DNA from 2 places in the Pseudoalteromonas sp. SR41-1 genome. Region 2 is predicted to be linked to the other one. Evidence: predicted binding sites of a transcription regulator. Region 2 holds the regulator's gene; the other holds the start of a gene.
What was found. The regulator NrdR, encoded in region 2, represses ribonucleotide reductase genes. The targets are predictions, from matches to a motif close to AAACACNANATNTNGTGTTT.
Positions count from the first base shown of each region.

Region 1 (3,426 bases), on a different contig from region 2:
TCTAAATCACGTTTGTACGTATCTGTTGGCATAATACCTTGTGAATACGTTGTTTCGTTAAACTTAGGACATGCGCCACGCTCTTTAGCAAGCTCGTTTGATGCTTTCATTAAGTAATATTGAATAGCTTCAAAGGTTTTATGTGTTAATGCATTAGCGCTGCCATCAGAATAACGTTTACCGTTTTTAGCTAGGTAGTATGCGTAGTTAATTACGCCTATTCCTAGTGTACGACGACCCATAGTTGCATTTTTAGCAGCCGGTACAGGGTAGTCTTGGAAATCAAGTAAGTTATCAAGTGCGCGTACTGCAAGTTCAGCTAGCTCTTCAAGCTCATCAAGTGACTCTATTGCACCTAGGTTAAACGCAGAAAGTGTACAAAGGGCAATTTCGCCTTCTTCGTCATTCACGTTATTAAGTGGCTTAGTTGGCAATGCAATTTCTAAACATAAGTTAGATTGGCGAATTGGCGCAACTTTAGAAATAAATGGGCTGTGTGTATTACAGTGATCCACATTTTGTAAATAAATACGACCAGTACTTGCACGCTCTTGCGCAAACATAGAGAAAAGCTCAATGGCTTTAATGCGTTTTTTACGAATAGACTCGTCTTGTTCGTATTTAACGTAAAGTGCGTCAAACTCAGCTTGGTCTTCAAAAAATGCATCATAAAGGCCAGGCACATCTGATGGGCTAAATAATGTAATGTAATCATCTTTAATTAAACGAGAGTACATTAATTTATTAAACTGTACGCCGTAATCTAGGTGGCGAACGCGGTTGTCATCTACACCACGGTTATTTTTAAGTACAAGTAGGTTCTCTACTTCTAAATGCCAAAGCGGGTAGAATAATGTTGCTGCGCCGCCACGTACACCACCTTGTGAACAACTTTTAACCGCTGTTTGAAAGTGCTTATAAAAAGGGATACAACCTGTGTGATACGCTTCGCCGTTACGAATATGGCTACCTAGCGCACGAATTCGACCTGCATTAATACCAATTCCCGCACGTTGTGAAACGTATTTAACAATAGCTGACGACGTTGCATTGATTGAATCAAGGCTGTCGCCACATTCAATCAATACACACGAGCTAAACTGGCGAGTAGGCGTACGTACACCCGACATAATTGGCGTTGGTAGAGATATTTTAAATAAAGATACTGCATCGTAAAAACGTTTAATGTAATCAGTACGTGTTTCACGTGGGTAATCTGAAAATAAGCTTGCCGCAACTAAAATATATAAAAACTGTGCACTTTCGTATATTTCACCCGATACACGGTTTTGAACGAGGTACTTACCTTCAAGTTGCTTTACAGCAGCGTAGCTAAAGTTAAGATCGCGAGAATGATCAAGGTATGCATCAAGCTCATCTAACTCTTGCTCTGTGTAATCTACTAGTAAATGAGCATCGTAGCGTTTATCGCCAACCATTTTTGTTACGTGGTCAAATAAACGTGGTGGCTCAAATTGACCGTACGCTTTTTTACGTAAATGGAATACAGCTAAACGTGCAGCTAAGTATTGGTAATCAGGCGATTCTTTTGAAATCTGATCCGCTGCTGCTTTAATGATGGTTTCGTGAATGTCTTTAGTACGAATACCGTCGTAAAACTGAATGTGCGACTTTAATTCAACTTGCGAAACCGAAACGTTGTTTAAACCTTCGGCGGCCCACTCAATAACGCGATGGATCTTATCCAGATCAAGAGGCTCTTTACGCCCGTCACGTTTGCTTACAGATAACTGTTGGTTCATTTGTCTGTATTCCTTGGGAATTATGTATTTTGACCAATGCTTTATACCTCGCCGGGGCAAGGTATATACTCATTTATTATAAGTTTCGCCATATTTGCGAATTTAATTGAATAACATTTGGCCACAATATCTGGTGTTGTTCAATTTAGAGATCACAAGATAGTGTGGTCTGAGTTGTTTTGCAAGGGACATAATTGCCCCTATTTGTGGATAACTTCGGGATAACGTATTTGTGTTAGTAGATACTCACCTTCGAACAATCATTTAAGTTGAAATATGCAAAAATCAACTAATGATCTGCTAAATTTACGCATTTTAAAAATAAATTTTGACTGCTTTTTTTATCAGCAAGCTTTGCGTAAAAACTAACACAATCACAATATATAGTGTTTATTAATTAACATGGCACTATATATGGTTAAAACCATCAATTGGGCTTTGCCAGTTAAAATCAGCATTCCAGCTGTTGGCTTCATCAATACTTGGTATGTAACCCCAAAGTGCCGTTGCTGTGCGCATACCTGCGGCTTTGCCTGCTTGTATGTCTCGCTGTGCATCACCAATGTATAAACAACGGCTTGGTTCTACTTGCATAAGCTTTGCACAATGTAGCAGTGGTAAAGGTGATGGCTTAGCTTCAGCTAAGGTGTCGCCACTTATTACTACACTAGCATTTTTCAATGCGGGAATTGCTGCCACTAAAGGGTCAGTTAAAAACCCTGGTTTGTTAGTCATGATCCCCCATTTGATCTTTTTCTGATCAAGGGCAATAAGCAACGATTCAACACCACTGAAGCAATGCGTGTGATTTGCTATGTTTGCAGCGTATTCGTCAACTAATTGCTTAATAAGCTCGCTTTGAGGTTGTGTGTCCCATAACTCTTTAAAACCAGCCTCTAATAATGCGCCTGCGCCGTTAGATGCCGCAGGACGGTATATGTCACTACTAACAGGCTCTATTTTATTATTAATGAGAACTGCATTTAAAGCCGCACCTAAATCATCAGCGGTGTCGAGTAGAGTGCCGTCTAAATCAAATAAAAATGCATCGTACTCAATAAGGGGGAGGGGGGCCTGAGAGGTAGCCATTAAGCTAACTTCTCAAAGTACAGTATGTAATTTACGCTAACGTCACTATTGAGCGTATATTGCTTTGATAGTGGATTATAAGAAAGGCCTGTACTTGCACGAACTTTTAAACCCGCTTGCTCTGCCCAAGCAATGAGCTGCGCAGGTTTTATAAACTTTTTATGGTCGTGTGTACCTTCAGGCACCATTTTTAAAAGCTTTTCAGCGCCAACAATAGCGTATAAATATGCTTTAGGTGTTTTGTTTAGGGTTGAAAAAAACACGTCTGCGCCTGGTTTGGCAAGTGCAGCTACGGCATGAATGATAGATGCTGGGTCGGGAACGTGCTCAAGCATTTCCATACAGGTTATTACATCAAAGCGCTCTGGGTGTTGCGATGCAAACTCTTCTGCTGGCACTTTTATGTAATCTACATTTACGCCAGTTTCTAAACTGTGCAACTTAGCAACAGTTAAAGGCTCTTGCCCCATGTCGATACCAGTTACTTTTGCGCCCATGCGCGCCATGCTTTGGCTTAAAATACCGCCACCACAGCCAACATCGAGTGTTTCTTTATCGAATAAGCCTTGCGTTT
Region 1 covers NZ_JACJEK010000028.1:26,681-30,106, reverse strand. Annotated here, with positions in the region: gene nrdA (class 1a ribonucleoside-diphosphate reductase subunit alpha) at 1-1,763, opposite strand, end outside; gene H5118_RS18990 (HAD family hydrolase) at 2,172-2,852, opposite strand; gene ubiG (bifunctional 2-polyprenyl-6-hydroxyphenol methylase/3-demethylubiquinol 3-O-methyltransferase UbiG) at 2,852-3,426, opposite strand, start outside.
Region 1: nrdA (class 1a ribonucleoside-diphosphate reductase subunit alpha) is a predicted target of NrdR. The motif match lies at 1,883-1,902, and genes of this name have one in related genera.

Region 2 (3,426 bases):
AGTACTTTGGATACGAATGGCTAAGTCGCCTTGTTTTTTTTGTAATAAAGCAATTTTGCCTGTGGCTTCTATTATCCCAGTAAACATAGCACTACTCTTTTTATTAAGTGATTTTAATGAGTTTTGACGCGGTGATACGTAAATCGTCACCAATGCGCGCACATTCATTAAATGTTAAATCAACGGTGTTTTGCATACTCGTCAATTCAGGAAAATTAACTAAACTTTTTGCATCATGGCCCATTAGTTTAGGCGCTAAATAAAAAACAAACTCGTCAACTAAATTAAGCTCTGTCATTTTACCAGCAAGTGTTGCGCCAGCTTCAAGCCAAACATTATTAAACTGCAGTTGCCCAAGTTTTTCTAAAACGGCTTGTAAATCAACTTTACCGTTACTTTCACTGACTTCAATATGCTTTACAAAATGCGGCCATTGCAATGATTTATCAACCTTAGTCGTAAATATTATTACATCACTTTGGATTTCAAATAAAGCAAGGTCAGGTGTTAAACGGTTTTGAGAGTCAATTATAACACGCACGGGCTGGCGAAGCGGCAAATCAGTAGGCAGTGTGCAAGGCAGCTCACTTAGTCGCACATTAAGTTTAGCATCGTCTACTAGCACTGTATCGGCACCGGTTAAAATAGCGCAGCTTTTCGCTCGGTATAATTGTACGTCTTGTCGAGCAGCAGGACTTGTGATCCACTTACTTTGCCCATTTTTAAGCGCCGTTTTACCATCAATACTCGCTGCCATTTTGCAAATCACATAAGGTAAGCCTTGTTCCATACGCTTAAAAAAGCCAACGTTAAGTGCGCGAGCTTGTGATTCGAGTAACCCGTAAGCAACGTCAATACCCGCGTCGCTCAGTATTTTAAGGCCTTTGCCAGCAACTTGTGGGTTTGTATCAACCATAGCAGCAATTACTTTTACCACACCGGCAGCTTTTAAGCCTTCGGCGCACGGTGGCGTACGGCCATAATGACTACACGGTTCAAGCGTTACATAAGCCGTTGCACCTTGTGCATTTTTTCCAGCGACAGCCAGTGCATTTACTTCTGCATGGCCTTGACCTGCTAATTGATGAAAACCCTCACCAATTATTTGATTATTTTTAACTAAAACACAGCCAACATTAGGGTTAGGTGTGGTAGTAAAGCGGCCTTTTTTGGCAAGTTCTATGGCGCGTGCCATATACATTTCATCATGTTCAGTAAAAGGAACTTGGCTTTGCATTGTTACTCCCCTAAGCGGGCAATTTCTTCGCCAAATTCGCGTATATCTTCAAACGAGCGATAAACAGAGGCAAATCTTACATACGCTACTTTATCGAGCTTTTTGAGGGCTTCCATAATGCATTCACCAACCAAATGGCTTGAAATTTCTCGCTCGCCTGTAGCACGCAACTGCGATTTTATTATATTCACAACTTCGTCTACTTGCTCTGTGCTCACTGGGCGTTTTTCGAGTGCGCGATTTAAGCCATTTAATAATTTATCTTCGTTAAATGGTTCGCGGCTGCCGTCTTGTTTAATAACACGAGGCATAACCAGTTCAGCGCCTTCAAATGTAGTAAAGCGCTCATGGCAGTCGTTGCACTCACGGCGCCTGCGAACTTGATGGCCTCCACCAACAAGGCGTGAGTCAATAACTTTAGTATCTTTTGCGGTACAAAATGGACAATGCATAGCTCGGTACTTCCGTTTTAAAACAAAAAAGACCGCTAAATAGCGGTCTTTTATCTTAGCAAAAAAATAGGGCCTGTTGACCTTTCAGGATTAAATTTGTTCTATCTATGGGTGATTTAATCGCGGCGCGAGGTTTGTAACCTAGTGGGCTAAGTAAAAACCGAGCAAAGCTTCCGCGTCCTGCTCACGCCCCTTACCTACATCCATGTAGGCAACAAAGAGTAAATCGCCCCTAGGACGAACCCGAGGGCAGTGCATGTTTGGCATTTATGCTGCGTTATCGCCTATTTGTGTGGAGTAACCACACTACATAGACTCTGCCTTGCCTAAAAACCAAACATGCTACTGCAAATTAAACCTCGAAAGATAAACAGGCCCCTAGCCTATGTGATCTAAATTACTGCTGCTTATGCAATTAAGCGTAAACAGGTAATTTTGCACAAATTGCTTTTACTTTTTCTTTAACTTGCGCCTGTACAGATTCATCAGTGATGTTATCTAGTACGTCACAAATCCAGCCAGCAAGCTCTTTTGATTCTTCTTCTTTGAAACCACGACGAGTGATTGCAGGAGAACCAATACGCAAACCAGATGTTACAAACGGAGAACGTGGATCGTTTGGCACTGAGTTTTTATTAACTGTGATGTTAGCGTTACCAAGGGCTGCGTCTGCATCTTTACCAGTAATATCTTTATCGATTAAATCGAGTAGGAATAAGTGGTTTTCAGTTTTGTCAGATACGATTTTGTAGCCGCGCTCTTGCATTACAGCAACCATTGCTTTTGCGTTTTTAACAACTTGTGTTTGGTATACTTTAAATTCTGGTTGAAGCGCTTCTTTAAATGCCACTGCTTTTGCTGCAATAACATGACATAAAGGACCACCTTGGCCACCAGGGAAAACTGCGCTGTTAAGCTTTTTATAGATTGCTTCATCGCCACATGCAGAGATAATTAAACCACCACGAGGACCAGCAAGTGTTTTATGCGTAGTTGTAGTTACAACATGTGCATGAGGAACTGGGCTTGGGTAAACGCCTGCCGCAATTAAACCTGCAACGTGAGCCATATCAACAAACAGGTAAGCACCTACTTTGTCAGCAATTTCACGGAATTTAGCCCAATCAACAATACCTGAGTACGCTGAGAAACCACCAATAATCATTTTTGGTTTATGCTCAAGTGCTAGTGCTTCAACCTGTGCGTAATCAATTTCGCCCGTTGTTTCATCTAGTCCGTATTGAATTGCATTGTAAAGCTTACCAGAGAAGCTTACGTGTGATCCGTGAGTTAAGTGACCACCATGAGCTAAGCTCATACCAAGTACAGTGTCGCCTGCTTCTAATAGCGCTAGAAAAACAGCAGCATTAGCTTGCGAACCAGCATGTGGTTGTACGTTTGCGTAGTCAGAACCAAATAACTCGTTAGCACGGTCAATTGCTAATTGCTCAACAACATCAACGTGCTCACAACCGCCATAATAACGTTTGCCAGGGTAACCTTCTGCGTATTTATTTGTAAGCTGTGAACCCTGCGCTTCTAGTACGCGTGGGCTACAGTAGTTTTCTGAAGCGATTAGTTCAATGTGCTCTTCTTGGCGAGCAGTTTCTTTGTTTATCGCGTCAAATAACTCTGGATCAAAATCCGAAATATTCATGCTACGTTCTAACATTGGGGTCTCCTAGGGCAACGTGTATGGTGTTTTTTAGAGGCTTTATTGTACGCTTTAAACGACTC
Region 2 covers NZ_JACJEK010000011.1:146,733-150,158, reverse strand. Annotated here, with positions in the region: gene H5118_RS11675 (riboflavin synthase) at 1-87, opposite strand, end outside; gene ribD (bifunctional diaminohydroxyphosphoribosylaminopyrimidine deaminase/5-amino-6-(5-phosphoribosylamino)uracil reductase RibD) at 104-1,237, opposite strand; gene nrdR (transcriptional regulator NrdR) at 1,240-1,689, opposite strand; gene glyA (serine hydroxymethyltransferase) at 2,105-3,361, opposite strand.